DNA from 2 places in the Algoriphagus sp. 10J20-15 genome. Region 1 is predicted to be linked to the other one. Evidence: riboswitches for the same ligand, from Rfam matches in the RefSeq annotation. Region 1 holds a riboswitch; the other holds the start of a gene.
What was found. A riboswitch is a leader RNA that binds a small molecule or an ion and turns the genes downstream of it on or off. The one in region 1 is predicted to bind S-adenosylmethionine.
Positions count from the first base shown of each region.

Region 2: another riboswitch for S-adenosylmethionine. It lies ahead of AC0L6R_RS16365 (trans-sulfuration enzyme family protein); the one in region 1 lies ahead of AC0L6R_RS01510 (O-acetylhomoserine aminocarboxypropyltransferase/cysteine synthase family protein).

Region 1 is NZ_JBVVUG010000003.1:225,330-240,812, forward strand. Features, by position in the region: gene AC0L6R_RS01450 (TonB-dependent receptor domain-containing protein) at 1-1,070, opposite strand, end outside; gene gldC (gliding motility protein GldC) at 1,393-1,731, opposite strand; partial or broken gene AC0L6R_RS01460 (3-oxoacid CoA-transferase subunit B) at 1,825-2,483, opposite strand; gene AC0L6R_RS01465 (CoA transferase subunit A) at 2,538-3,233, opposite strand; gene AC0L6R_RS01470 (bifunctional riboflavin kinase/FAD synthetase) at 3,245-4,168, opposite strand; gene truB (tRNA pseudouridine(55) synthase TruB) at 4,257-4,946, opposite strand; partial or broken gene AC0L6R_RS01480 (undecaprenyl-diphosphate phosphatase) at 4,948-5,743, opposite strand; gene AC0L6R_RS01485 (DUF3098 domain-containing protein) at 5,753-5,965, opposite strand; partial or broken gene AC0L6R_RS01490 (cell division protein FtsX) at 5,970-6,861, opposite strand; gene AC0L6R_RS01495 (DUF2147 domain-containing protein) at 7,653-8,096, shown strand; gene AC0L6R_RS01500 (homoserine O-acetyltransferase family protein) at 8,141-9,136, opposite strand; gene AC0L6R_RS01505 (PLP-dependent transferase) at 9,208-9,501, opposite strand; partial or broken gene AC0L6R_RS01510 (O-acetylhomoserine aminocarboxypropyltransferase/cysteine synthase family protein) at 9,494-10,513, opposite strand; SAM riboswitch class I at 10,681-10,789, opposite strand; gene AC0L6R_RS01515 (carbonic anhydrase) at 10,883-11,530, opposite strand; gene AC0L6R_RS01520 (SulP family inorganic anion transporter) at 11,527-12,177, opposite strand; gene AC0L6R_RS01525 (hypothetical protein) at 12,138-12,422, opposite strand; gene AC0L6R_RS01530 (SulP family inorganic anion transporter) at 12,434-13,066, opposite strand; gene argH (argininosuccinate lyase) at 13,177-14,511, opposite strand; gene AC0L6R_RS01540 (M20 family metallo-hydrolase) at 14,514-15,483, opposite strand, start outside.
Region 2 is NZ_JBVVUG010000038.1:49,495-64,977, forward strand. Features, by position in the region: gene AC0L6R_RS16305 (rhodanese-like domain-containing protein) at 1-174, opposite strand, end outside; gene AC0L6R_RS16310 (metallophosphoesterase family protein) at 268-777, shown strand; gene AC0L6R_RS16315 (hypothetical protein) at 977-1,120, opposite strand; partial or broken gene hisS (histidine--tRNA ligase) at 1,286-2,651, shown strand; gene AC0L6R_RS16325 (YbaB/EbfC family nucleoid-associated protein) at 2,694-3,029, shown strand; gene AC0L6R_RS16330 (glycosyltransferase family 2 protein) at 3,026-4,033, shown strand; gene AC0L6R_RS16335 (PspC domain-containing protein) at 4,030-4,248, opposite strand; gene AC0L6R_RS16340 (hypothetical protein) at 4,388-6,112, shown strand; gene AC0L6R_RS16345 (creatininase family protein) at 6,195-6,956, opposite strand; gene AC0L6R_RS16350 (isoaspartyl peptidase/L-asparaginase family protein) at 7,130-8,119, shown strand; gene AC0L6R_RS16355 (copper homeostasis protein CutC) at 8,116-8,859, shown strand; partial or broken gene AC0L6R_RS16360 (CBS domain-containing protein) at 9,061-9,523, shown strand; gene AC0L6R_RS16365 (trans-sulfuration enzyme family protein) at 9,583-10,755, opposite strand; SAM riboswitch class I at 10,858-10,960, opposite strand; gene pth (aminoacyl-tRNA hydrolase) at 11,169-11,729, opposite strand; gene AC0L6R_RS16375 (50S ribosomal protein L25) at 11,808-12,386, opposite strand; gene AC0L6R_RS16380 (ribose-phosphate pyrophosphokinase) at 12,499-13,425, opposite strand; partial or broken gene AC0L6R_RS16385 (M14 family metallopeptidase) at 13,817-15,483, shown strand, end outside.

The sequences.
Region 1 (15,483 bases):
AAAGCAGCTTGTGGAAGTGCTCCAACTGCAACCATGGACTGGGCTACAGAAAACATGTTTACGTTGGTTTCATCTCCATAGACATTTACGCCATTGTAGGCTGGATTATTTAGTGTATTTCCACTTTCAATAGTAGAGCCATTCAATAAGGATTGATCTCTGAAGTCATTTGCTTGCCAATCATCAGCTTTCAGATATTCAAAATTCAACTTAAAGGCAAACTTATCGCTTATCGCTTTTGCATATCTAGCGCTGAAGTTATAAAAGCCAGTTGATGGTGTTGATCTACTACTTTCGTCCATTATCCCTGTCTTCACGCTGGCAGATAGTCCTTGATACAGGAATGGGCTTTTTGAATTCATTAATAATATTCCATTGATAGCATTTGGACCATAAAGCGCAGAAGAAGCACCAGGAAGGAGCTCAACACTTTCAAGGTCTAATTCTGAGATCCCCACTATGTTGCCTACAGAAAAATTCAATCCTGGGGCTTGGTTATCCATTCCATCGATTAACTGGACAGTTCTCACATTTCCATTTGCATTAAATCCTCGGGTATTGAATGATTTAAATAGGAGAGACTGTGTACTCATTTCTACGCCTTTCAAATTATTAATTGCATCGTAGAAACTCGCTTGTGGGGCATCACGGATTGCGATGATATCCATTTTCTCAATAGAAACAGGTGATTGTAATACACCTTCCTCAACTCTGGAAGCAGAAACAACTACTTCCTGTCCAAGGATGGCAGTTTCTTCGAGTTGGATATTTACAGTGGATTGTGCTGATGAAATATCAACTTCCTGCGTATTGTATCCTACCATAGAGAAAACCAAGGTTAATGGAGGATCTTGATTTACATTCAGAGAATACTTACCTGAAAGGTCAGAAATTGTTCCAATTACCTTTCCTTTTACCAAGATATTGACACCAACGAGGGTCTCTTGGGTATCTGCATCTGTTATGGTACCAGAGACTATTGTCTGAGCAATAGCGGAACCAAATGAAAGGGAAACCAAGAGTGCCGACAAGAACACTATTGTCCTGGCTTTAATTGTAAAATTGCTCATAGGCTATTCTATTTATTGTTGTGGGTTTATGAATTAAGGGTGCTAATTCATTAAGTAGAACGCGAAAATTACCCTAATAAATGAATAATTGATATAAAATATTCAGAATTTGATGTGAATCAAAAATTGTGAAATAGTGTTAAATCTGGAAACTGAGTCATCCAATTAAAAATCTAAAAATTATTATTGACTTTATTGTTAATACTTAAACTACTCACCTGTTTTGTTAGAAATTCAAAAATGGATTTTTTTTTACCTCTCAAAATAAAAAATAAAAAAACCCAGACATCTGCTGGGTTTTTCAATTCGGAATTGGGCTTCCTTACTGACTTTTATTCTCCTCATTAACATGCTTAACCAAGCGATCACATAGGTCCTTTATTTCTTCAGACATGTATTCGTCAGCAGTACTATTCAATATAGTTTGTGCCATTCCTCCTAAGATGTCTATATAAAAACGCTTCATTTCTACCACTGACATTTCTTCAGTCCACAAATCTATGCGAAGTGTACTGTGATTTTGATTGTCCCACACATTTAGGCTAATGCTTTTAGTGTCTTCAAGGCCATTGCCTTCTTTATCGGAAGCGTCCCATTTGATTGTCTTTGGAAAGCTGTTTTCGTCTAAATCTACTTCGAACTTAATGTCTGATTTTTTCATAATATGTTTTGATTCTTTTAGAATCCCGTGTTGATTTTACAAAATTAATCAGGTTAACTTCATGAGTGCATCTGGAGTTCATTTTTACTGCTTTTATTCAAAAATCATCTCAGGAATATCTCCCTGAACTATTAATTTACCTGCAGTTTTCATCTTGATTTCTTCTACAGAAACTCCAGGAGCCTTTCTTTAAGTATAAAGCCTCCATCTTCTGACACTTCCAAAACTGCTAAATCGGTTACAACTTTTTTAACGCAGCGTATACCAGTGATTGGAAGAGTACATTCTGAAAGTAATTTGGATTCTCCAGTTCGAGAACAATGCTGCATAGCGACAATAATATTATCAGCAGAGGCGACTAGGTCCATTGCTCCACCCATTCCTTTAACCATCTTCCCTGGAATCTTCCAATTGGCAATATCTCCATTTTCGGAAACTTCCATAGCGCCAAGGATCGTCAAGTGAACATGCCCGCCCCTAATCATAGCGAAAGATTCTGCTGAATTGAAAAGGGCAGAGCCTTTTGCCATGGTAACGGTCTGCTTGCCTGCATTGATCAGGTCTGGATCGATTTGCTCTTCGGTAGGGAAAGGTCCAATTCCCAATAAGCCATTTTCAGACTGTAGCACTACTTCCAATTTCTCCGGAATGTAATTAGCTACGAGTGTGGGGATTCCTATTCCTAAATTTATGTATTGCCCATTCTTCACTTCTTTTGCGATTCTTTGGGCTATTTGATCTTTTGTAAGCATTTTAGGTTTGTTTTAGGGCTCTGGGTAATTTCGAGAAGGTAAACTTTAAGAAAGCTATTTTGAGACTGTTCTTTGCTCAATTCTCTTTTCGTAATCTTTTCCCTGAAAAATACGCTGAACGTATATACCAGGAGTATGAATCTCATTCGGATTGAGTTCACCGGCTTCTACAAGTTCTTCCACTTCCGCGATACAAATCTTTCCGGCAGCAGCCATCATAGGATTAAAATTTCTCGCTGTTCCTTTAAAAATTAAATTCCCTGCTGTATCACCTTTCCAAGCTTTCACAATAGAGAAATCTGCTTTCAACCAGCTTTCCAGCAAGTACATTTTTCCTTCAAATTCCCGGATTTCTTTTCCTTCTGCTACTTCAGTTCCCACTCCAGCGGGGGTGAAAAATGCGGGGATTCCTGCTCCTCCTGCACGGACACGTTCTGCTAGAGTGCCCTGGGGTATTAAATCCACTTCTAATTCGCCACTGAGTAATTGTCGCTCGAACTCAGCATTTTCTCCCACATAGCTTGAGATCATTTTCTTTACCATGTGTTTTTTGAGAAGAAGCCCGATTCCAAAATCATCCACTCCAGCATTGTTTGATACAATAGTCAAACCAGAAATATCTCTTTGTAAAAGAGCTGAAATACAGTTTTCCGGTATGCCTGTCAAGCCAAAACCTCCCATCATCAGCATACAGTTGCTGGGGATATCTGCTACTGCTTCACGTGCATTCTTTACAGTTTTGTTGATCATATATTTTGGGTTTATAGTAAGTTCTTGGCATTTCTCTGATCTAGAAAAAGTTGTTGTTTTAAAGCTTCCAATCCATCAAATTTCTTCTCTTCGCGAAGGAATGCTTTAATATAAATAGTGATTTGTTTGTCATACAAATCGCCCTGAAAATCGAAAAGGTTAGCTTCAACAGTTTTTTTTGTTCCATTCACTGTAGGTCGATTTCCAATATTAAGCATGGCTTTGTAAAGTGATCCATTAACCACAGCCTCTACAGCATAAACGCCATCTTTGGGGATAAGTTTGTAATCATTTGGTATATGGATATTGGCAGTAGGAAAGCCTATGGATCGGCCAATCTGCTGTCCTTTGATTACTAAACCATTTAATTCATAAGGTCTGCCTAAGTAATTAATAGCGGTAGCTACATCACTAGTCTCTAAGGCATGTCTGATTTTAGTACTGGAAACACCGATGTCTTCTACATCCTTTCTTGATATTTCCTCCAAATCAAACCCGTACTGTTTATGATGAGCTTTTAGGTATTCGAAGCTCCCTTCACGGTTTTTTCCAAATCTATGATCATATCCGATTACTAGTTTTTTGGTTTGAATAGTATCTATAAGTACTGATTCGATAAAATCTTGAGAACTCAGCTGGGAAAATTCTTTAGTAAAAGGTATTGTGACTAAATGGTCAATTCCAAATTGCCGAAGCAGCTTTGCTTTCTCTTCAAATGTGCTTAATAGTCTAAGATTATGCTCGTTAGGATAAAGTACTAGCCTAGGGTGAGGCCAAAAAGTAATCAGAACAGTTTCGCCGTTGACAGAGCGTGCCAACTCACGGATTCGGTGAAGGATTTTCTGATGCCCAAGGTGCACTCCATCAAACGTCCCACTTGTTACTACAGCATTGGAGAGCTTCGGGAAATCACTTAAACCTTCATATATTTTCATGAGTTTATTATTATTTACCTAGGGTCACATCGTATCTAATAATTAATTATTCATCTCTCGTCGATGTTCTACGTCGCGCCTGTTAACGTCAGGCAGGCTCACTTCCCGTTGTTCTCGCTTTGATTTCTTCTATCAAAGATAAAAGGTCATGTGCTTCAGACAGCTTGAAGTTACCGATTCTGGTTCTGCAAAGCGAACTCATGTATGCTCCTACGTTTAATTTCTCACCAAGATCCCTAGCCAAACTCCGGATATAGGTTCCTTTAGAGCAAACTATTCTAAACTCTACAACGGGGTTTTCAAACTTCGTAATTTCAAATACACTTACACTCACAGGACGTGGATCCATTTTCACTTCTTTGCCTTTCCTTGCTGATTCATATACACGCTTCCCATCTACTTTAATGGCTGAGTGCATAGGAGGGATTTGCATTATGTCACCTGTAAGTTCTTTTACAGCAACTTTTACTTGATCTATGGTGATGTGTGATGGATCTGCAACGGGGATAATGGGTTGCTCAAGATCAAATGAATCTGTTGTAGCCCCAATTACAAAAGTCCCGGTGTATTCCTTTTCCTGCCCCATAAAAGAATCGATTTGCTTAGTCATTTTGCCTGCGCAAACGATAAGTAAACCAGTTGCCAAGGGATCAAGTGTGCCGGCATGACCCACTTTTTTGATTTTCAGAGCATTCCGAACTTTTCTGACAACATCAAAAGAGGTCCATTCTATAGGTTTGTCTATTAAAAATACTTCTCCGTAAGGTTGGTCTTGCATTCTATAAATATAATCCAGCGATAATTGCTATCACACCTACAATCAGGCAGTAGATAGAAAAATAGCTGAGTTTACTGTTTTTCACTAATTTAATCATCCAAGTGCAAGCAATAATTCCAGCTACAAAAGCAGCTACAAATCCTGCACTCAGGTACCCAATCCCTTCAGTTTCCAGAGAAAGTCCACCATCCAGAATATCCTTAGCTATTTTTCCCAAAATTAAGGGGACAACCATCAGGAATGAGAATCTAGCTGCTTTACCTTTATCAATACCCAAAAGAACAGATGTTGATATGGTCGCTCCAGTATCGGGAAATGCCAGGTAGAATTGCGATAGCTTGAGAAATTCCAATTATGAGTGCCTGGCCGAATGTCACCGGTTGGTTGGTGAATTTTGCTTTGTCTGCCAAATAGAGCAGTATTGCAGTCAATACAAGCATACAACCTACAAAGACAATTTGACCCTCAAATAAAGTCTCCAATTCCTCTGCGAAAACCACCCCGACAATGGCAGCAGGGATCATGGATAATACAATTTTAGATACAAATTGTGTTTCCTCGTTCCATTGAAATTTGAACAATCCCTTTAGGATTTCGGCTATGTCCTTTCGGAAAACCACAATCGTACTTAATGCGGTGGCAAAATGAACAACAACTGTAAACATCAGGCCTTCAGCCGGCATTTTACTTTCTCCAAGAATTGCTTTACCTAATTCTAAATGACCGCTTGAGGATACAGGCAAAAACTCGGTCAAACCTTGAATGATTCCAAGGATAATCGCATCAATTATTTCCACGCTTACTTTTTATTTATTACTCTCTGTTTTGGCAAAAATCGCGTAAAACTCAAAAATAAATCCAGCTAGCGTTACGATTGGACCGATGGTTAAACCTAAAACGCCATTTCCATGAGGATCACTATCAAGCCCAATAATGATAAATCCTAAAATTATTAATCCAATACCGATAAACATCAGCTTGTAGTTTTTGCGGGAAAATGGGAAGGATGATTTGCTCATTATCTTAATAAAGTTCGTCCAAAGACATATTTAAATACTTATTTACAGCTCGCAAGGTACTTAGTACAGATAGAATTCCGCCGACAGTTATTAAAATTCCGAATAGGATTAATAACAATTGCTGGTTTTGGAGCATGGCAAACCCTTCAATATTGGCTTGAGTGTATTTCACCAAGCCAAATAAAATGACGGATGCAAATCCTCCTGCCATCAACCCAAATAAAAATGCTCGTGATAAAAATGGCTTTCTTATAAATCCTCTGGTAGCTCCAACTAATTGCATTGAGCGAATCAGGAAACGCTGAGAAAATAAAGCCAACCGTATGGTATTATTGATCAACATCACGACAGTGATAATCAAAATCAATATAAAACCACCCATTACTAAGCTTACTTTCAGTAGGTTTTTGTTGATGGAATCTACTAAATCTGTCATGTAAGAAACCTCAAATACACCTGGAATAGTCTGTATTTCTGCTACAATAGCTTCCAATTGCTCTGAAGTCTGAAATTCTTCTGCAATTGTTAACACAAAGCTGTCTCGAAGTGGATTGTCTTCTAAGAATTTGGTGAAGTCTTCTCCCGTACTTTCAATAAATGTCGCTGCAGCTTCCTCATCAGATACAAACTTTAAATTCAGAGTATCGCCTTTTTGAAGGATAAATGAGCGTTTTGATAAGTTATCGCTTATGGCATCAAGTTCTTCTTGCTCCAGATTTTTCTCCAAAAACACCTGAACTTCGATATTCTCCCGGATCATACTTGTCAGTGTTTTTGCCTGAATCAAAATCACTCCGAAAAGACCTACTATAAAAAGTGACAGGGTAGTGCTAAATAGAACACTTCCGAAATTTGAAATGCCCTAGTGTCTTTTTCTTTCTTGGATAATTGGCCATAAATTATGATTTCTGTCTCAAAAGTAACCTTCCCCAAGGATATTGCCAATCTATTCTCGAGAAAGGATTTTAATCACTTTTTCTCCACTTATTCCAAAAATTTGATCTTTTGGTTTTCTCTTCACTAAAGCAAGACCTGTGAAGCTACCAAATGCCGGAAGTATTAGTTGATTTTCACTCAAATGAAAACAAGAGATTCTGATCGACTGTCTTCCCTTTCCACGTAGGAGAGAACTCCAGGGTGTATGTGTCCGCAGAGGTTTAATTTACCTTCTGGGATTTGAGCAGCAGGTTCGTGTGTGAGAAATAAATTCCCCAGATCGACTGGTTTTTCGTGAATCTTAAATAAGGATTGTCTGTAAGCAATTGGTGAAAGAACATCATGATTTCCTTTAATCAGATGAAAATTAGTTTCTCAAAAATTTGAAAGAAAGTTAGTTAACAGATCCCATTGCTCATTCCACTCACTGTGAAATAAATCACCTAAAATGTAAAAATCAGTTGGAGAATACTTTTCAATTAGCATCTTAATCCCCTGTAAATCATTTATATGCACTGGTTCTGGTATAGGAATCCCCGATTTACGAAAATGAGAGGCTTTGCCAAAATGAACATCTGCAATGAGTAAAGTTGAGCTCTCCTCAATCCAAATTGCTTTCCCAGGGGAGTAAATGAAGGACAGTACCAGAAAAGGAAATACTCGGATGCATGAATACTTGGGTATGGTTTTAGGGTATAACTGGATAAATTCAAAACTTAGCTCAATTATAAGTTTACCAAACCAATTTTTTATGAAAACTTGTCAATACGCTTCAATGATCGTTTTATTAATCCTTTTAGGAAACGAAAGTGTACGCGCTCAATCCAAATCAAAAATAATAGGAGTGTGGTTCAATACTGAAAAGACAGCTCAGATTGAAATTATGGAAAATGAAAATGAAATGATTGGTAAACTGGTTTGGATCCAACATGAAGAGGGAAATCCGGAACCATTTACTGATATAGTAAATTCTGACACTAGCCTAAGAAATCGGCCTCTGATGGGACTCACGATTTTGAAGGGCTTAAAATATAAAAATGGAATATGGTCTGAAGGCGAAATATATGATCCAGAATCAGGATTGAGCTATACTTGTGAACTACAGCTTAAAAAGAAAGATATTCTTGAAGTCAAAGGATTCTTAGGAGATTCCTGGGTGAGTCGAACCGTAGAATGGAATAGAGTAAAAAAATAAGGCAGAGATTTCTGCCTTATTTTTTTTCTAATTACTTAATCCTATTAATTCTTCTGCTGCAGATAAAACGACTTCAGAATATAAGAAAGTTGCTCAAATTCAATCAGGAAAGCATCGTGACCAGCTGTTGAGGTGATTTCCTTGTATGTACCTTTTTTCACCTTTTGACTGATGTATTGTGATTCCTCTGGTAGAAAAAGCAAGTCAGAGTCAACTCCAATTGCCAATACATTAGCTTCAATATTGCCCAGAGCCTGCTCCAAGCCACCACGATTTCTCCCCAAATCATGGGAATCCATGGTTTTGCTCAGAGTCCAGTAGGAGAGTGCGTTAAAACGCTTAGCTAACTTTTGACCTTGGTAACGGAGATATGAAGAAGCGCGATAATTATCCAATTTATTTTCCGGGTCTGCCTGCTTTGTAGCTAGATCATTCGGATGTCTGTAAGTGAGCATCGCGATAGCCCTTGCCGTTTCCATCCCTTTTTGTCCCGCTTCTTCATTACATTCACCCCAAGTGCAATCCGATTCTATCGCCATACGTTGGGTTTCATTAAAGCCAATCACCCAAGGTCTAGATTTGGAGGTAGACGCAAGAATAATTGCATTCTTAAGCTTTCTTCCTAATTCATAAGCCCATTCAAGTCCAACCTGTCCGCCTAAAGACCCGCCGATCAGAGTATGAATGGTTTCTATTTTCAAGTAAATCCTTAAGCGTTCCAGACCTTGCGCGACGTCCCGCGTGGTCATTTGAGGAAAATCGTAATAATAGGGTTTACCGGTTTGGGGATTCTCACTGAATGGCTGAGTGGAGCCATAGCAAGATCCTAGAAGATTTGCACAGATGATAAAATGATTTGCAGGATCAAAGAATTTATCTTCTCCTATCAAACCATTCCACCATTCTGAAGCATTTGAATCTCCGGTAAGCGCATGAATGACCGAAATCACATTTGATTTATCAGAATTTAACTGCCCATAGGTGGTATAGCCAAGATCAAATTCTGGGAGAACTTCACCTGATTCCAGATGTAGAGGCAAACTAGAATGAAATATTTCCTGGGTCTACTGGTAATTCGAAGCGTACTGACTTTTAAGATTCATTTGTTGGTTTAGATTTTATCGAATGCTTGTTGCAAATCCGACTTGATATCTTCTATGTGTTCGATTCCACAGGAGATTCTTAGTAAGGAAGGCGTAACACCTGCAGCAAGCTGTTCTTCATCTGATAATTGCTGATGCGTAGTTGCGGATGGTTGAATTATTAGGGTTTTAGCATCGCCCACATTGGCTAGGTGTGAGATTAATTCCAGGTTATTAATCAATGCAGAAGCTTGCTCTTTATCACCTTTCAGTTCAAAACTCAAAACACCTCCAAAACCATTTCTCAAGTATTTTTTAGCCAAATCGTGGTAAGGCGAAGAGGTAATCCAACTGGTAGTTAACTTTTTGTACAGATGGATGTGATTCCAGCCACTTAGCCAAAGCCAAGGTATTATCAACTGTTTTTTGGACTCTTAAAGAGAGCGTCTCTATCCCTTGAAGTAATTGGAAAGAATTGAAAGGACTGATTGCTGGACCAAAATCACGAAGTCCTTCTACTCGGGCTCGTATTGCAAATGCAATATTTGGTAATCCTAAAGGGTTGTTTTCACCAAAAACCTCCCAGAAATTTAAGCCATGATATCCTTCAGAAGGCTCAGAGAACTGTTTAAATTTGCCATTCCCCCAATTAAAATTCCCCGCGTCAACAATAACTCCTCCAATTGAGGTGCCGTGTCCACCAATCCATTTGGTCGCAGAAGAGGTGACAATATTAGCTCCATGAGCTATAGGCTGGCATAAAAAACCGCCAGCTCCAAAAGTATTATCAACCACCAAAGGGATATCGTGCTTTTTAGCTACTGCAGCAATAGACTCGAAATCAGGAATATTAAACTCAGGATTTCCTATAGTCTCCAGATAGATTGCCTTTGTGTTTTCATCAATTAAAGCTTCAAAATCTTCCGGAGATTTACCTTTTGCAAATCTTGCATCCATTCCGATTCGTTTAAAAGCAACTTTAAACTGATTGAATGTTCCTCCGTACAGAAATGGGCTAGAAACGAAGTTATCGCCTACCTCCATGATATTATTTAACGCTAAGAATTGTGCTGCTTGCCCAGAACTTGTCGCTACCGCAGCCACGCCACCTTCCAAAGTGGCAATTCTCTTTTCAAAGACATCTGTGGTAGGATTCTGATCCTAGTATAGATATTGCCAAATTGCCTTTAGTCCGAACAGGTTGGCGCCATGCTCAGCTGAATTGAAGACATAGGATGTCGTTTGATAAATAGGAACAGCACGAGAGTTAGTTGTAGGGTCAGGTTCTTGACCAGCATGAACTTGCAATGTGTCGAAGTGAAGATTTTTAGACATGATATTAAGGATTTATGGTTTGAAAAATTATGTACATTAAAATGCCAACATCGAAATATTTCGAAATTGGCGAAAATGAGTCAACACATAAATAAAGCTAAGCGCTTTATCAAGGTTAACGTTGAAATAGAAATTTGTGGGGAGTATCCTGAGTGCATTGTGATATGAACTTATAGTTCCAAAAGAGAATAGCTCTTTTGGCAGGAATTGGCACCTTGGACTTTCCAGGTTGCCAGAGGGTCAATGAGCCTGTCTCTCGCCTCTTCTTTATAAATCCGAGCACTTAAAAAGTGAAAGGATGATGCAAATAAAGGGTCAGCGATTAAGAAATCAAAATTTTTTCTCTTCGCTGACCAAAAAACTTGAAGTTTATTTATCTAATTCCTCAGCGTCAAATCTAAAGATTGGATTGATACTGTTAAGATCAGGTTCGATATTGACCAGTTCATTTACCAAACCATCTTTTAGACCATAGGCCCATCCATGGATTGTTGGTGCATTTCTTGATTTCCAAGCTTTCTGAATAGTAGATGTTTTGATTAAATCTTGGCATTGTTCGATCACATTCAACTCTACTAATTTATTCACTTTATCCTCATGCACTTCAATAGCATCGATCTCCTTCTGGTAAGTTTTATAAACTTCCTTGATATTTAGTAGCCATTTGTTGATAATTCCATAGCTCTTATTCCCTAATGCGGCGTCAATTCCACCACAACCATAATGGCCACAAACAATAATGTGCTCTACTTTGAGAACTACAACTGCGTATTCCAATACACTAAGTAGGTTAACATCCGTATGAACAACCATATTTGCGATGTTGCGGTGTACAAAGATCTCACCTGGGTCTGTACCTGTAATTTGATTAGCTGGAACTCGACTATCAGAACATCCAATCCAAAGGAATTTAGGCGATTGCTGCTTTTCTAGTCTTCCAAAAAAATTCGCATCAGCCAACTTCTGATCTGCTGACCATGCCTTATTTTGTATCAAGAGTTTTTCGTACGGGTTCATATTGTTTCGTGAATTTTATATTGATATCCTTCTATTGTTACACTTATGTTTTTGTCTGGACATGAGGCAATGAAGTCATTTAGAACTTCCTGTATGTCGTGGTCTATAAATTGTGATTTTTGAGCATTAATTATCAGTTTGGAGCCAGAAGGGACTCTTTCCAATAACTTCATCAATAATGCTTTATTCAAAAACGACACGTCTTTTTGAAGCTTTAGTAAATAGTTACCATTCAACTCGGTCAAGGTTACAGCGCGAATGAAATTTGTCTTCACTACGAAAAACAACCCAAAGACCATCCCTATACCAATTCCCACCAAAAGGTCAGTAAATAAAATAGCAACGACAGTTACGATAAATGGAATAAATTGATCCAAGCCATTTCTATAGATATTTATAAATATAGCTGGCTTGGCGAGTTTGTATCCTACGACAAATAAGACAGCTGCCAAACAGCTCAGCGGGATCAAATTTAAAGTTGTAGGTATGGCTAATACTAAAATCATTAACAATACACCATGCAAGATTGCAGATAACTTGGTTTTTGCTCCAGTAGCGATGTTAGCTGAACTCCTTACAATTACTGCAGTGATTGGTAAACCTCCAATTAATCCCGAAACAGTGTTTCCGACACCCTGTGAAATAATTCTTGGCTAGGCGGACTGGTTCTTTTCATTGGATCAAGCTTATCAGCAGCATCTATACTGAGGAGAGTTTCAAGGCTTCCTATTATTGCAATGGTCAAAGCCACTATCCAAAAGGTGCTTTCGCCTATCATTGAGAAATCAGGAAATGTAAGCAAATTACCAATTTCTCCTAAATCGTTTAACACAGGAATACTCACTAAATGCTCTCCGCCTAATTGCCATTCAGGCTTCCAAATGCCATACAAATAATTTATTATTATTCCGGAGATAACTGCCCATAATGCTCCAGGACAAATCCGAAAATTTTATGATTTTTAAGTTTTGGTTTCTCGAAAGCAATTAAAATTGCTAAACCTACTAATACAATAGGGATAGCTCCGAAGCTACTGTATTTGAAAGCATACCAAATCTCAGAAAATGTATTGTGATCATCTGCTTGTAAAAACGCTTGATCTCCCATCAAATCCACATCGTAGCCAAGAGCATGCGGGATCTGCTTTAAAATCAAAATTAAACCTATTGCAGTAAGCATTCCTTTGATTACAGAGTGTGGAAAGTAATAGCCAATTACCCCAGCTTTTGCTAGTCCTAGTCCAACCTGAATTAATCCTGCTATTACGAGTGTGCCAAGAAAGAGTGGTAGGCTACCCATGCTGTTGATAGAATCAAGTACGATTACTGTCAATCCTGCGGCAGGGCCACTCACGCTTACATTAGAACCAGAAAGACTCCCTATCACTATTCCCCCGACTATGCCAGCAATTAGACCTGACATTGGTGGTGCACCACTTGCAACAGCAATCCCCAAACAAAGTGGCAAAGCGACCAAGAAAACCACTAAACTGGCTTTCAAATCATATTTGAGATTACTACCAAAAAGGTTATTCATTTTATAGGGTTTGTGGGTATCTGGAAAAAGAATTTTGTTCTATACTTCGCCTAAAAATAAATTATTGTATCGATTCATTCTAATTTATCATATAAAAACTGTCAAAAGACTTATTTTAAAAGATTTTCGATGGTTTGCTGAACGGAATTGAAATTAAACTGTTCCACTGCCATTTTCATTTTTGTCTCGATTTCTTGAAGGTTCAAATTTCCAATACTTCCTTCATGAGAGTGATTCAACTTGGTTTGGTCTGGGGCAAAATTATCGGATTCTATATCCATCCCCACTTGCTTGTAGGCATCTCTAAAAGGTGTTCCTTTCAATACCAAGTCATTTACTACCTCGACAGAAAATAAGTGTTTGTAAAATGGATCGGATAAAATATTCTCTTTCACCTTGATAGACTTTAGCATAAAAGTGGTCATGCTCAAACAGGATTTTAGACTTTCCAAAGCAGGGAAAATTTCTTCCTTAAGTAATTGCAAATCTCTACTATATCCAGTCGTTGTGTTAGTCAAAATCATCGAAACTGCATTCGGAACTGACTGAATCTGATTCGTTTTTGCCCGTATCAACTCAAAAACATCAGGATTCTTTTTATGAGGCATGATACTACTACCAGTAGTCAAATCATCCGGGAATTTTATGAAGGCAAAATGCTGATTCATGAAAATACATACATCAGAAGCCATTCTATTCAGTGTGCCAGCCATTCCAGCCATTGCAAAAGACAATGTGCGCTCAGTTTTTCCTCTACTATTTTGGGCATTGAGCACGTTGTGGTGAAGATCAGCAAAACCTAACAGCTTCGTTGTCATTGTTCTATTCAATGGAAAACTGGAACCATATCCTGCGGCAGAACCCAGCGGGTTTTTATTAGCCAGATCATAAGCAGCTTTCAGCAAACCCAAATCTTCTGATAAGCCTTCGGCAAAAGAACTAAACCAAAGTCCGAAAGAGGAAGGCATCGCAAGTTGCGTATGAGTATAACCTGGCATCAGATCGCGCTTATGCTTTTCCGCTAGCTTTATCAATAAATCAAAAAGCTCAATACTTTCTTCCACTACTCCATGGATAGCTGCCCGGTAATAGAGTTTTAGATCTACAAGAACCTGATCATTTCGGCTTCTTCCACTATGAAGTTTCTTACCAACATCTCCAAAACGTTCAGTAAGTAGAAATTCCACCTGAGAATGAACATCTTCTACACCTGGTGCTATTTCAAACTGACCTTTTTCAATTTCGAAGAATATGTCTTTCAGTCCACGCTGCAGAATTTCATTTTCCTCTGTGGTTAGAAGACCAATAGTGGATAGCATCTCTGCATGAGCCATAGATCCAAGAACATCAAAAGGTGCCAAAAGTATATCAAATTCAGGATCGCGGCCAATAGTGAAGGATTCCACTTCCTTTTTGCTTCCTGTTTCTTTTTGCCAAAGTTTCATTTCTAATTAGTTTGAGTAAGCTTAGCAGCATAGCTTTCAAGGATCTTGATATAGCCTTCTATGCCTTCTTGAATTTCGTTCAAATAAATATATTCATCTGCAGAATGTGACCTAGCTGAATCACCAGGGCCAATTTTGACAGATGGGTAGGGGATTAAAGCCTGATCTGAAAGAGTAGGACTTCCGTAGGTTTTGAGGCCAAGTTGCTCGCCAACTTTCAAAATCAAATGACCTTCCGGTACATGAGAAGACTGGAGTCTGAGGGATCGTGGAGTAAGTTCAGCATTAAGCGATGCTTTTAATTCCTCGAGTGCTTCTTCCAAAGAATAAGCATCAGTCACTCGAACATCCAATACAAATTCGCAAAGATCAGGAACTACATTATGCTGCTGCCCAGAATGAATAACCGTGGCAGACACCTTCGTCTTACCCAGAAACTGGGAAACCTTTTTAAATTCAAAATCTTTGATTTTTTGCAAGTCATCCAACGCCAAATAAATAGCATTTACCCCTTCTTCTCTAGCGGCATGTCCTGCTTTCCCATAGACTTTTGCATCAATTACCATTAGGCCTTTTTCTGCAACTGCCATATCCATCAAGGTAGGTTCTCCTACGATTGCCAATTCACAGGGTGGAAGTTGATCAATCACTGAAGCAATTCCATTTTTACCAGAAATTTCCTCCTCAGCGGAAGCGATCATGATTAGGTTAAATGGAAGGTCTTGTTCATAGAAATGCGAAAAAGCTGCCATTAAGCTTACCAAAGGGCCTCCAGCATCATTACTTCCAAGACCGTAAAGTTTACCATCTTCAAGAATTGCCAGAAAGGGATCTTTGGTATAGCCTGCGTTTGGTTTTACGGTGTCGTGATGGGAATTCAGCCAGATCGTAGGCTTATTTTTATCAAAGGTATTGGCAAAAGCCCAGATGTTATTTCCAGATTTGTGAACTTCAATATCTCTAGCTGTGAAA
Region 2 (15,483 bases), on a different contig from region 1:
AATAGCACCTGGAATTTTTCCTTTAGCTATTTCTTCGGGTGTTCGTACGTCAATCACTCTTACTGCTCCCTTGTTTTTCATTAGCTCTTCAAATTGAGTTGGCTTAAGGGTTTTTACTTCAGATGTTTGAGCTTGCGCAAAGTCTATTTTTACTAGGACGATGGCAATTGCCAGGAAAAAGAATTTTTTGAAGTTTCATGGTCGAGAGTTTGATGTGAGAGTTTGCTATTCCATATTGAAATGAAAATTTAGCAAGATTAAAATCAAATGCCTACCAAGATCGCTCTCATATCCGATTCCCACAGTTTTATAGACCACAAAACGCTCACCTATTTGGATGAAGTTGATGAAATTTGGCATGCTGGAGATATTGGAAGTGAGGATGTGATGAAAGCATTGCCTACAGGAAAGCCTGTGAGGGCTGTTTTTGGAAATATAGATGACAGTTCTATTCAGCAGACTTATCCAGAATGGCAGGAATTTATACTAGAAGGAGTGAAGGTGCTGATGACCCATATCGGGGGTAAACCTCCCCGCTACGCAACTGGCATCAAGGCAAGAATCAAAGAATCTTCACCTCAACTATTCATTTGTGGGCATTCGCATATTTGTAAGGTTGAATTTGATAAGACAGTGAATTGTCTCTACATGAATCCAGGAGCTATAGGTCAGCATGGCTTTCATGTGATGCGGACAATGTTGTTATTTGACTTGGAGGCCGGGCAAGTCAAAAATCTCCGAGTGGTGGAATTGGGGAAGAGGGGGAAGGTTTTGTGAGTTGTGACTAGTGTTAGAGGCAAGAAGTGAAATATATTAGGTCGATAGTTCTAAGGAATCAGTCACGGTAAGCAGTTGGAGAGATCTTCTATTTTGAAGATACTTCTATTGCCTTAGAGTCTTGCATCTAAAGTCTCAAAAAAGAACATAAAAAAAGGCGATCAAATGACCGCCTTAAATGTTTTTTCAGAAATAATACTTATTTCGTGAAAGACTTCTTAAGCTCTTCAACGTCCACGTTTCTGATTACAGGCTGAGCAGACAATTGCTTGATCTTAATCACACGTGTGGTCTGAGATTGTCTTTTTCTTTTAAGTTTTCTCTTCAGTGTAGTAACTGCCATGGTCGTATATTTTTAATAGTATTGTTTCGAAACGAGTCGCAAAAGTAAACAAACATTTCTTTTCTGCCTAAAATAATTTAGGATTTAATTCTTTGACTTTCACGATATCAAGGAGCGTTTCCTTTTTTTTGAATAAATTTGGCAGCTAATCACCAAAAACAAGCTATGCAAAAGCCGAGTCTGCCAAAAGGAACCAGAGATTTTGGAACCATCCAGATGGCCAGAAGAAATTATATTCTAGATTCCATTAAGAGTACGTTTCAACTTTTTGGCTACAATCAGATCGAAACTCCTGCTATGGAGAACCTCAGTACGCTGACTGGAAAATATGGAGATGAGGGAGATCAGTTATTGTTTAAAATCCTTAACAGCGGAGATTACCTCAAGAATGTGCAGGAGGCTGATCTTCATGCTGGATTTAAGAATACTTTACCGAAGGTTTCTGAGAAAGGACTTCGTTATGACTTGACGGTGCCTTTTGCCCGCTTTGTGGTGATGAATAGGAATGAGCTGACTTTTCCTTTCAAGCGTTTTCAGATTCAGCCAGTTTGGCGAGCAGATCGTCCTCAGAAAGGAAGATACCGAGAATTCTATCAATGTGACGCAGATGTGGTAGGGACGGATAGTTTGCTGTGCGAAGCAGAAATAATTCTGATGATCCGTTCGGTTTTTGAGAAAACTGAAACTGAGCGATTACAGCATCAAGCTGAACAACAGAAAAATACTAACAGGCATCTCTGAAGCAATCGGGGAAGCAGGCAAGGAAGCACCGCTTTGCGTGGCGATAGATAAGCTGGATAAAATTGGCTGGGAAAAAGTCAAAGAGGAATTAACTGAGCGAGGTTTTGCTGCTGATTCTATAGAGAAATTGACTCCGCTTGTGCAATTGAATGCTGATCAGGCCGGTAAATTAGCGTTTCTTAAAGAGTTCTTGGCTGACAGTGAGATAGGTATTCAGGGAGTTAGCGAATTGGAAGAAGTGTTCCAAGTCTTGGGAGAGATGGGTGAAAGTCTAGATTTTGTGGATTTAGATATCATGCTTGCTCGAGGACTTTCTTATTATACAGGTGCAATTTTCGAGGTGAAAGTAAACCATGTGTCCATCGGATCCGTCAGTGGAGGTGGTCGTTATGATAATCTGACTGAGAACTTCGGATTGAAGGAGAAAATGTCTGGAGTTGGTTTTTCTTTTGGTGTAGATCGTCTGTACGATGTGCTGGAGGAATTGAACTTGTTTCCAGAGGACAGTCTTCAGAGCACCAAAGTTTTGTTGACGCACTTTGACCAAAAAGCATTTGTTTATGCGTTAGGCTTGTTGAAGAAATTCAGAGCTGCGGGAATCAAAGCAGAGCTATATCCAGATGTCACAAAAATGAAAAAGCAACTTGATTTTGCTTCGAAAAAGTCAATTCCATTTGTTGGAATCTGTGGGGATTCGGAGATTGAAAGCAGTCAAATTGCTTTGAAAAACCTAGAAACAGGAATTCAAGAATCTGTAAGTTTAGAAGAAGCTATAGAGCGATTAAAGTAAAATTTAACTCACAATTGGTGGGTATAACTTAATTAAGAACATATGTTTGATATAATGGGCATGATGGGCAAAGTGAAAGAAGCCCAAGCAAAAATCAAAGAAACTCAAGCTAAGCTTGTTCACCTTACATCAACTGGTGAATCTGGTGCTGGTATGGTGAAAGTCACTGTGAATGGTGATAGAAAAGTAGTAAGTATTGACTTTGATGATTCATTGATCTCATCTAAGGACAAGGAAATGCTAAGCGATCTGATTGTCGCGGCTACGAATATAGCGATGACCTCTATTGATGTGAAAATCAAAGCTGAGATGAAAGCAGCCACCGAAGGAATGATGCCTAATATTCCTGGAATGGATCTAGGCAGCATGTTTGGATGAAAACCTGTGCCATCGTCATACTGAATTACAATGGGGAAGAAATGCTAAAGACATTTCTTCCTTCAGTTTGTATGCATAGTATTTATGACGTTTGGGTGATAGACAATGCAAGTACTGACGACTCCATAGATTTTTTAGACGTTAACTTCCCTCAGATCAAGCAAATCAAACTTGAGGAAAATTTTGGTTACGCGGGAGGATATAATGCCGGTTTGGCTACGATTAGGGGACAGTATGAATATTACATTCTGTTGAATTCCGATGTGGAAGTAAGCCCTGATTGGGATTATACTATGGTCACTTGGATGAAGGCTCATCAGGACTACGCAGCACTCCAACCAAAAATTCTCTCATGGAAGGAGAGAGGTGTGTTTGACTATGCCGGTGCCGGTGGAGGGTTTTTGGATCGCTATGGTTACCCTTACTGTCGAGGTAGAATATGGGAAACTATAGAAAAAGATTCTGGTAAATACGATGACATAATTGATGTGGATTGGGCCTCGGGAGCCTGTATGGTAGTCAATGCCTCATTATTCCACGATTTGTCTGGATTTGATTCAGATTTTTTTGCGCATATGGAGGAAATAGATCTTTGTTGGAGAATGCGAAGATCAGGCTGGAAGATTGGCTATTACGGACCAGTGGCAGTCTATCATTTAGGAGGAGCCACGCTTGACAGAGCAAGTCCGAAGAAATTATACCTGAATATTAGAAATAGTCTGAGTATGATTTATAAGAATGAGAGCTCATCAAGATTCCTCAAAATTTTTATGGTCAAGTCTTTGTTAGAGCATCTTGCTGCAATTAGCTACATGAGCCAAGGCAGAAAAGAATTTGCGAAAGCAGTTTTGAATGCTTACAAACACTTTGGAGATAAAAAGAAAGCAATAAATAAATTCCATCCTACCATGGAAGGAAGAAAGGAAATACCAAGAAGGGGGAAGGTAGGTCTGATCTTTTGGAACTGGAAAGTTCTAGGGAAAAAGACCTTTGATCAACTTTAATCGAAAAGAACTGGATTGTTCTTTTTCCTGAAAAACTTTCTGATTTTCATAGTCATGGCCATACTTACGTAAAGAATAACCGGTGAGCCCATTGTGACAAATGAGGCATAAATGAAGAATAAACGAATACTGTCAATTGGAAAATTGAGTTTTTCACCCAAGCGTGAGCATACCCCAAAGGCTCTTTCTTCGAAAAATATTTTCAGCTTTTCCATGGTTATAGATGATTTCGTTGCGGTAAATTTAGAAAAAAGTCTGGTGAATTAATAAATAAGAATGTTAGACCTATTGTTTAAGAAAAAGCCTGTTTTGTTATTATTTGTTTTATTCCCAATACTTTGCGGTTCAATAATTATGCCCGAAACTGACTTTTTGGAAGATTCGAAAGTGGTCCCGGGTAAGTTGGAGTTTATCAGAGATTCTGTGAGATTCGAAGTGACAGGTACAATTCCAATTGAATCTGCCCTTAGTCCCAAAAATCCTAAAATTAATGTTCTTCTCAAATCTTCGGAAAACTCCCTGCTTTTTGAAGCACTTGAGTTGACCAAAAATGTAGGGGACTACTCTTATAATCAATCCTTTACTTTAGCCTATGAGCCTTGGATGGAAGGAGCTTTTCTGGAAATTCAGTTTTTTCAAGGGAAAAAAGCGCTTGATGAACCGTATCAGAAGAAGGTTTTGGCGCGGGGAGTAATAACAACGCCATTACTGGCGAAAGTAGGGAAGGTGAATTACGATGAACCTATTCCTCAGGTAGGGCTTTTTATATCGACAGGAATCATGGATACAGATCTGTCACGGTCCAAAGAGTTTTTAATCAAATTCGATGCTGGGTCTTCCACTATCAAAAGGAATAGTGCAAACACGCAAGCAATCGCCGATTTGAAGACTTTCCTCACTGAGAACTCGTCAGTTTTATCATTTAAAATCACTGGCGTGCAATCTCCTGAAACTGCAGAAGGTAGTAGCAGTAAGCTAGGGATGGATAGAGCAGAGGCAGTAAATAGATTGCTAAAAGAATCTAATATTTCGATAAGAGATAGCCTTTTAGAAGTGTCTTCGAGATGGAATGACTGGTTCGATTTTCGTTTGCTGCTCCGTGAGTATGAAAAAATTTCTACACAGCGTAAGGATCAGTACTATGCAGTATTGTTAAATGAATTGGATTATCAGACTCAATCTCAGGCATTAAGAAAAATATCAGGTTTTAATCAAGTGGCAAGTGATTTATTCCCAAATCTGAGAGTTGCAAAAATTGAAGTAGTAGCTAAACCTCTTCCGGGGCTTAATCAGGCTCAGTCTATGATTCTCCAAAAAGCACTAGAGCAAAGTAATGGGAATTCTGAGCTTGATATGGCTGATTGGGCTATTGCCGGAGAAACTACCCCTAGGTTGGAAGACAAGGCTAAGATCTACAGTAAGATGACGGAATTGTTTCGGTCTGTGATTCCGTATAATAATTTGGCAGTAGTAAAGATGCGCTTGGCACAGCGAACCCTGGATCAGGAGGCGAAAGATGCGCTGTGGAAAGAAGCAAATGAGCTTTTGTACCAAGCTGCCAAAATTGACACCAATCCCTATGTGCTACATAATCAAGGGCAGATCATGGTCCTGCAGGGCAAAACTTGGGAGGCGTATAAGAAACTTTCGGATGCTTCAGTACTCACTCGGAATGATGATTTCCTCAGGTACAATGAAAGCTTGAGAGGTGCATTGGATATTTTGAGAGGTGATTATAAGTTGGCCACACTTCGTTTTAATTACAACTATACCGAGCCTAAGGATTTTTTCAACAAGGGATTGGCCTATTATCTTGCAAAGGATTTTGCGAATGCTAGTCTGTCTTTTGAGGAGTCTGTTATGGCTGGGAGAAACTATGGCTATGGTTTTTATGGGCTGGCTATGATAGCAGCCGAAAGTGGCCAAGCAGAAGTAGCACTTCTGCAGTTGGACAGAGCGATCCATTCCAGTGAATTGCTTTATCAAAAAGCTCTGGTAGATCCGATTTTTGAAGAAATCCGATCTACTGACGAGTTCTTTCAGATTTTTAGACCTGCTGCAAGCAAAAAAGAAAATTAAAGGTTAATCTAGATTAGGAAGAAATATTCTTTTGCCCTGACAAAGAAAATGTTAAGTAATTAAGGAGGCTGCTATGGACTAATTATTCGTAAAGGTTTCCAGCTTTTGCTTGGCAGATATCTACCATAAGTTGAGCCACTTTATCAGTCACGTCCTCAAGGTATTTCTTGCCATTTTCTGGTGAGGATTTTTTCGGATTACCAATTCCAGTATCTTCGGTGACTTCTGACCATTTCCGCTCTGCCCAAGCCCATTTCTCTTTTATTCCTTGAATTTTAGATTTTTTTTCCGCCCCATCTCCAGCTTGATCTAGCGGTAAAACCAACTCTGGATGTAGATGCATGATGATGGAAGTTTCCATTTCATCAGCATGGTCTCCCGCTTCTTCAAAGTATTTCGTTTTGTCCAGAGCCTGAAACCAATTACAGGTGAAAAGCATCATGTCAGGAAACTGCAGTCCCAGCTCACGAAGCATGGTCTTGAAATCATTTCCTCCATGGCTGTTTAGGATTAATAGCTTCTTGGTTCCCTGACGATCCAGCACAGTGATAATGTCTTTAAGAATTAATAGCTGCGTACTAGGATTCAGATTGATGTCCAGGTAGATGTCTGATTGCCCAGTGTTTACTCCAAATGGGATAGTAGGCATAATTGTGACATTGGATCCTTTTTCCCATGCTTTTCTTCCAGCTTCACTGGCTACAGCATCTGCTTCATAGACATCCGTACCATAGGGCATATGATAATTATGCGCTTCAGTTGCTCCCCAAGGCAACACAGCCAATTCAAAACGATGATCTTTTAGTGTTTTCCAGTTTGATTCAGCTAGTAGGTAGGGTTTCATATGTATTAGATTACTTGAGGTTGGTATAATGGAGATAATTTGATCAGTGATATTCTCGTTTTCAGTTGCCTTGGACGGCTTATTTCATCAACGGATTTTAAATGAAGTGAAGGATGGTTAGCCTAATTAGCTCCAATTTTAATAATTTGAGGCCTGATTCTAAATTAACTCGAATGTCACAAAGAAGAAAATTTATCAAGCAATCCCTAATGGGCTCTGCCTTATTTATACCTGAAGTATCATCTATAGCGGAAGCAAAAGCTCCTTCGCTTTTCAAAGGAGAAAAGCCCCTAATCCTCTCTACCTGGAATCATGGATTGCCAGCAAATGCTGCCGCGGTTGAAAAACTGAAGTCAGGAGGAAGTATTATTGATGCGGTTGAAACTGGGGTAAAGGATACGGAATTAGATTTAAGTAACCTTTCAGTAGGCTTGCAAGGCTTACCAGACAGGGAGGGGATTACCACTCTTGATGCTTCAATTATGTCTGGTGATGGCTCCTGTGGAGCTGTGGCTTTCGTGAGACAAGTGAAGCATCCGATTTCACTGGCGCGAGTGGTGATGGAAAAAACTCCTCATGTAATGATAGTAGGAGAGGGTGCCAAGCAGTTGGCTATTGCTGAAGGCTTTCCTATAGAGAAAGAGGAATTGAGCCCCGGCGCAAAAAAAGCCTACCTTAAATGGAAGGAAACTAGCCAATACAAGCCTGTGATCAATATTGAAAACCACGATACTATCGGAATGATTGGTATGGATGCGAAAGGCAATCTTGCGGGAAGTTGTACTACGAGTGGGCTTTCCTACAAAATGCATGGAAGAGTGGGAGACAGCCCGATTATTGGGGCTGGATTATTTGTAGATAATGAAGTAGGAGCAGCTACTGCAACAGGACTTGGCGAATCGATTATTAGGATTTGCGGAAGCTTTTTGATCGTTGAGTTAATGCGTCAGGGACGCACTCCTCAGGAAGCGTGTGAAGAAGCAGTTAGACGTTTGATTGCAAAAAACAGCAAGGATATTAAAGATATACAAGCTGGATTCCTAGCTATGAATAAAGATGGAGAAGTAGGGGCTTATGCCGTTCATCCAGGTTTCAACTTTGCACAAGCGACGCTGCAAAACAATGTAATGATTGAATCGGGTTCTCATTTCAAAAAAGGATGAGTAAAATAATCTTAGAATCTCCAGTGTTCAATGTTGAGGCAGCTTTAGATGCAGCTCAATTTGGAGTGGATAGATTGGAGCTTTGTGCTAATTTTCCGGAGGGTGGAGAGACGCCAAGCATAGGAATGCTAAAATTTCTAAAGACAGAGATAGATATTCCTGTATTTGTAATGATCCGTCCAAGAGGAGGGGATTTCGCATACTCTCAAAAGGAATTGATGGTGATGAAGCGCGATATAGAATTGCTTGGGGAGCATGGTGCTGATGGTTTTGTTTTTGGTGTTTTGGATAATCAGGGGTATGTGGATAGCGATTCTTGTAAAACTCTTTTACGAGCAGCCTCTGGAAAGCCATGTACTTTTCATCGTGCATTTGATGCTTCAGCTGATTTCTTTGATTCCTTGGAGAAAATCATTTCCTGTGGATTTGATAGAATATTGACATCTGGAGGTAAAAATTCTGTAACCGAAGGGATGGATACCCTGAAAGAATTACTCGTGAAAGCTCAGGATAGGATTAGTGTTATGCCAGGTGGAGGAACTAAACCAGCTCATGTGTTGGAGTTGAGGAAAACTGGATTTTTGCAAGAAATCCACGCTTCCTGCAAGACTAGAATTCCTTCAGCTAATCAATTTGTAAACCCAGATTTGTCATTCTCTGATGATCCACAATCATTCACACACCATCTTAGAATTGACAAGGAAGTGGTTGAACAATTTTTGAAAGTGATAGCAGAATAAGTCAAGTTACCTTCCTGTTTAATTAATTCAATAATGAGTCACTTAATTGTAAGTGACTCAATGTTTATAGAGGAGTTTAGTGTATTTTGAATTGCTGACGATTTTAAAAATATAGTACTGATTATATCTATTTTTTAAACTATAATTTTTAATTGTAGTATATATTCAGTAATTTATTCTTTCAACTTTAATTTTTAATTTATGGTAAAAAGTTATCAAGGGGTAAGGATGGCAGAGCCCAAAAAAGCCCCGATTCCACAAATTCTCGTCAAAGAGTATATGAGTACCAGTTTGATTACTTTCAAGCCAGATGATACCATCGATCAGGTGATGGAGGTTCTCACCAAGCGGAAAATTTCAGGCGCACCTGTAATAGATGCATCCGGTGGGCTGGTTGGCATTATCTCAGAAGTGGATTGTCTCAAGGAGATAATCAAAGGGAAGTATACCAATACACCGAAGTTTCCAGCAAAAGTAAGTGAACATATGTCCGTTGATGTGCTTACACTTTCTCCTGATTTATCAATATTCGATGCAGGCATCTTTATTTTTAGAACATAAAATCCGAAGATTCCCAGTAATGAAAGATGGCGTGCTTTTAGGTCAAATAAGCCTTAGTGATATAATCAGAGCATTCCCTACAATGAAACATACTACATGGTAAATAAAAAATTGGTTTAAAATGTAACATGCCCCTGAAGATAATGTATTCAGGGGCATTTTTTATTTGGAGGAGTCTATTGCTCTTTCCACATCTTGTATAATATCTTCGTAGTGCTCCAGCCCCACGGATAGTCTTACTAGTCCATCCGAGATCCCTACCTGAGCTCTTTCTTCAGTTGATAATTTGCTATGCGTAGTCGATGCTGGATGCGTCACTATACTTCGGCTATCTCCAAGATTTGCTGTAATGGAAATCATCTGAAGTTTGTCTATAAATCGCTGAGCACGTTGTACTCCGCCTTTCAGGTCAAGTGTGATCACACCGCCTCCCTGGCTCATTTGCTTTTTAGCTACTTCGTATTGAGGGTGTGACTTCAAAAAAGGATATTTTACGGCTAGCAATTCAGAGTTGCCTTCAAAATATTCAGCAACTTTCAGCGCGTTACTACAGTGTCTGTCCATTCTCAAGCCTAGGGTTTCCATACTCTTGGCAAGAATCCAAGCATTGAATGGAGAAATGGCAGGACCTGTATGTCTGGCAAAAAACTGCACTTCTTTCATCAAGTCGGCTTTTCCTAAGATCAAACCTCCAAGTACTCTTCCTTGACCATCAATGTATTTCGTCGCACTGTGAGTCACAATATGTGCACCCCACTTAGTTGGTTGCTGTAAGTATGGCGTTGCAAAGCAATTATCAACAACTAGGATTAGGTTGTGTGCAGCAGCGAATTTTCCAGCCCATTCCAAATCGATTATTTCCAAACCTGGATTGGATGGAGTTTCAATAAATAGCATTTTGGTATTGGGCTGTACGAGTTTTTCCCAGTTTAGATAATCTGAAATATCTCCGTAGGTAGAGGTTATCCCCCACTTCGGAAACACTTTAGTCAACAGCTGGTGCGTAGAACCAAATAGGGAACGGGCAGCTAGTACATGATCTCCTTGCTGAAGCAATGCGGCAATACTTCCAAACATCGCAGCCATTCCTGATGCGGTTGCAAACCCATCTTCAGTTCCTTCCGCTGCACAAACTTTCTCAATGAGATCACTGGAGTTGGGGTTGGCATACCTAGAATAGATATTTCCTTCTTTTTCATCAGCAAAGGTGGCTCTGGCTTCTTCGGCAGAGTCAAATGTAAAGCTAGATGTAAGGTAAATCGGAGCAGAATGCTCTCTCTGGCTGGATTTGGAAGGGGAGATCCGTACAGAATTAGTTTCGAAATGCTTACTCATTTATTGATCAGTTAATATTTTGACATGACTAATCAAGCAGATTTGAGAAAATCAAACCCAAAAGCGGTAAACGAACTAAAAGGGATTATTGTGAAGTAAGCCAATCTATAGTTCCCGCAAAGGGTAGGATTTGGCACCGTTCTCCGTTTCGGGATGGTTGCCAGAGGGTCATAGAGCCTAATCTCTCGCCTCTTCTTTATAAATCAGTTGCCTGAAGTGATGCAAAGAAAGACCTAGATTTGGGGAAATCCAAATCTTATTTAATCAATTATGATTATCCGCAATGTTGCCAGTCACCTGAGAATCTTTGCTTATCAGGTTGGAAGATCGTTGACCGATGTCGGGTCTTAAATTTAACATTACTTACATTGCTTTTGCCACGTTACTGGTTGAAAAGCGGATATGCATATTAATCAATCATTAAATTGATTCATGGTGCGATCAATTCCTGTCGCACAAAAACTTAGAGTCATTTCTATCGCTTTATCCATCATAGTGGGTAATTCAGCGAATTCATCTTGGGTGAATTTCCCTAACACAAAATCGACTTGTCTACCTTTAGGAAAATCGTCTCCAATTCCCATTCTCAACCTTGGGTAGTTTTGTCCTCCTGTAAGTTCTTCGATATTTTTCAAGCCATTATGACCAGCAGCACTTCCTTTGGGTTTCATTCGAAGTTTCCCGAAGGGAATGGCTACATCATCTACGATTACTAAGGTGTTTTCCTTTGGGATTTGTAGTTCTTTCATCCAGTAGTTCATTGCTTTACCACTAAGATTCATATAAGTGGTTGGTTTGATTAGGTGAATTGTTCTGCCTTTAAACTTGAATTCTGTTTTGAAGGCAAGACGATCACTTTTCCATGAGCATTGCTTCGCATCTGCAAGTCTATCCACGGTCAAAAATCCAATGTTGTGCCTGGTAAGTTCGTATTCTGGCCCTATGTTCCCTAGGCCTATGATTAAGTATTTCATCTTTTGTAGCTATCCGGCTTGAAAATAAAAAATCCTGCCCAGTTACGGGCAGGATTTTGAATGATTAAGAAGTTGAGATTATTCTTCTCCGCCTTTCTTGCCTCTAAGTGCTCTTGGAATACCAATAGTCACGATAGAAACATTTGGACTAGTAAGAATTTCAAAGCCTTCTACATTTAAGTCCTCAACCTTGAATGATTTACCTAAATCAAGGTTAGAAATATCAACAGGGATGACGTCTGGGAAATCTTTTGCAAGACCTTTAACTTTCAATACCCTAGTTTTTAATTCTAATTTACCACCTTTTGCAAGTCCTGGAGAGCTTCCTGATACTTTAACAGGGATCTCAAACTTGATAGGCTTGTCTTCTGCATATGCTACGAAGTCAGCATGCATCAGCATTTCACTAACTGGATGAAACTGTGCGTCTTTCAATACTGCCTTGATGATAGTTCCTTCGATATTCAAAGAAACCATATGAACTTCAGGAGTGTATATCAAGTCTCTGAATAGGATGATTGGAGAGTAGAAGTGAATCTGCTCTTTGATACCAGGTCCGTAAACCACGCAGGGAACATTACCTGATTCTCTCAATTCAGAAAGACTGGCACTGTCGAGATTTGCTCTTTTAAACCCTATAATCTCTAGATTTTTCATATGTAATTATTGATTTTTAATTGTCATATGGAATCTCGCATTATGGATTACATCCCTCCTTGAGATGCTTTTCCAAGCTCGATTTCATAGTGTATTTGTATTAAATTGGTTCTTATATAAACAAAGAACTGATAGTAGTATTTCCAGTCACGGCATGAATTGCCTTTGCGAAAAGATCTGCTACTGTCAATACTCTGATTTTGGATGATTGTTGTTTTGGGAAGATGGTGTCAGTGATGACCAATTCTTCTAAAACTGAGTTTTCGATGTTTTCGTAAGCTTTTCCTGAGAGAACTCCATGTGTTGCAATGGCTCTTACAGAATTAGCTCCTTTCTCCATGACCATTTCGGCTGCTTTGCAGAGTGTGCCTGCTGTGTCCACCAAATCGTCTACAAGTATAACGTCCTTACCCTCTACATCCCCGATTACTTGCATTGAAGCAATCTCGTTGGCTCTTTTTCTGTGCTTATCACAGACGACCATTTCTACTTCAAAATGCTTAGCATAAGCTCTGGCTCTAGCCACTCCTCCTACATCTGGTGATGCAAAAATCATGTCCGGCAGCCTTAGCGAATTCAAATAGGGCACAAAAATAGCTGATCCATTTAAATGATCCAAAGGTATGTCAAAAAAACCTTGAATTTGTCCGGCATGTAAGTCGCAAGTCATAATGCGATCTGCTCCTGCTGAAGTGATCATATTGGCAATTGCTTTTGCAGCAATACTAACTCGAGGCCTATCTTTCCTGTCTTGTCGGGCATATCCAAAATAAGGAATTACCGCACAAACTTTATACGCACTGGCTCTTTTGGCTGCATCTATCATCAGACATAGCTCCAAAAGATTATCGCTAGGCGGTGTAGTACTTTGGACCAAAAAGACCGTACAGCCCCTAATGGATTCATCAAAGCTGGGAGATAATTCACCGTCACTAAACTTAGAAAGGGTGAGATCACCTAGCTTTTTGCCATAGTTTTTAGCTACTTTTTGTGCAAGAGTTTGGCTGTTAGTGCCTGAAAAGATTTTAACCTCGGACATGGTTAGTTGTTTTTTTCGGGAAAGATGTGGAATGGATTTAAGATCAAAAGTAATAATTTTTGAATGGATGGCTATGATACTTGTTGTTGATTCAGAATATAATTTTGGTTTATGGGAGGATTAAGCACATTCTGAGAATTTTTATGTCGTACAAAATTTAATGGTACATGGAATAAATTTTGAAATTTATACAAAGCTCTACTTTACAGTTGATGTTTCTAATTATTGCTATTTCTTGATATTGAGTTACATCTTCTAATAGTTGTACTTTTTTTACTCAATTTTCCGATCCTGTAAAATTTCGATAAAACTGGCATTCATTCAATGATGGCCTCTTTTTTCATACTATTTTAGAATGCGAAATATCAGAATTATATCAACCCATATACATATGAGATTAAAAATTACACTAATAATACTGCTTACTTCTTTGACACTCGGAGTGTTTGCGCAGTCTGTCCCAACACCAAAATCCCACTTTGGTTTTAACATAGGAGATGATTACCAGCTTGCCAATTTTACTCAGACTGAGGCTTATTTTAAGAAAGTGGCTGATGCGAGTGATCGGGTGAAAATGCTTGAAATAGGCAAAACCGAATATGGGAGATCTCAGCCTATGATGATTGTGACGGCTCCAGACAACTTCGAAAAACTCGATCGATACAAGGAAATTTCACAGACTCTTGCGCATGCTGAAATAACAAAAGAGGAAGCAGAAAAACTTTCCATCGAAGGTAAACCAGTGATTTGGATCGATGGTGGTCTGCATGCTAACGAGGTGGTAGGTCCACACCAGTTGATCGAAACGCTATATCAACTAGCATCTAGAGATGATGCTGAGACTTTGAAAATCTTAGATAATGTCATTATTCTACTGGTGCATGCTAATCCGGATGGGATGGAAATCATGTCTGACTGGTACATGAGAAAAGAAGATCCAAAAGAGCGCGATCAAAATATCCCAATTCTCTATCAGAAATATGTAGGACACGATAACAACCGTGATTTCTATATGAATAATATGAGTGAGGCGGCAAATATGTCACTTCAGCAGTATGTAGAGTGGATTCCTCAGGTAATTTACAATCACCATCAGACTGGCCCGGCAGGAACCGTAGTGGCTGGCCCTCCATATAGGGACCCATTCAATCACGTGTTTGATCCGCTGATCATCACTAGTCTTGATGCAGTAGGCGCTGCTATGATCAATAGAATGCACCAAGAAGATCGGCCTGGCTATACCAGACTAGATGGATCAGTTTTTTCCACTTGGTGGAATGGTGGCTTGCGCACAACACCTTATTATCATAACATCATAGGGATACTGACTGAAATCATAGGCAATCCTACGCCTATGGAGATACCTTTGGTACCAGAGCGTTTGATTCCGAATAACGGAACTCCGTATCCGGTCACTCCTCAGGAATGGCATTTTAGACAGTCGATTGATTATTCAGTCTCCTTGAATTATGCAATCTTCAACCATGCCGTTCGTCACGGAGATGAATTGCTTATGAATATTTATTTGATGGGTAGGAAGTCTATTGACAAAGGCAGCCAAGATAACTGGACTATGTATCCTAAATATGCGCAAGCTGTCGAAGATGCATTCAAAGAAGCTCAGAAAAGCAAGGGAGATGAAAATAGCACTAGATCAAGATTCCCGACACAATTCTATGACACCGTTTATACAGACCCTGCTAATCGGGATCCTAGAGGTTATATTCTTTCTGCAGATCAATCTGATTTTCCTACAGCAGTGAAGTTCATGAATGCGCTGATCAAGTCGGGTATTTTGGTGGAAAAGGCTACAGAGGAATTTACTGTAAATGGTAAAACCTATCCTGCTAATTCATTTATCGTGAAAACTGCCCAAGCATTCCGCCCCCACGTGATTGACATGTTTGAGGCGCAAGATCATCCAAATGATTTTCTCTACCCTGGTGGACCTCCAATTCGTCCGTATGATGCATGCAGGCTGGACATTAGCTTTGCAAATGGGAGTGGAAGTAGATAAATTATACGAAGGTTTTGAAGGTCCATTTGAGCGAATCCCAT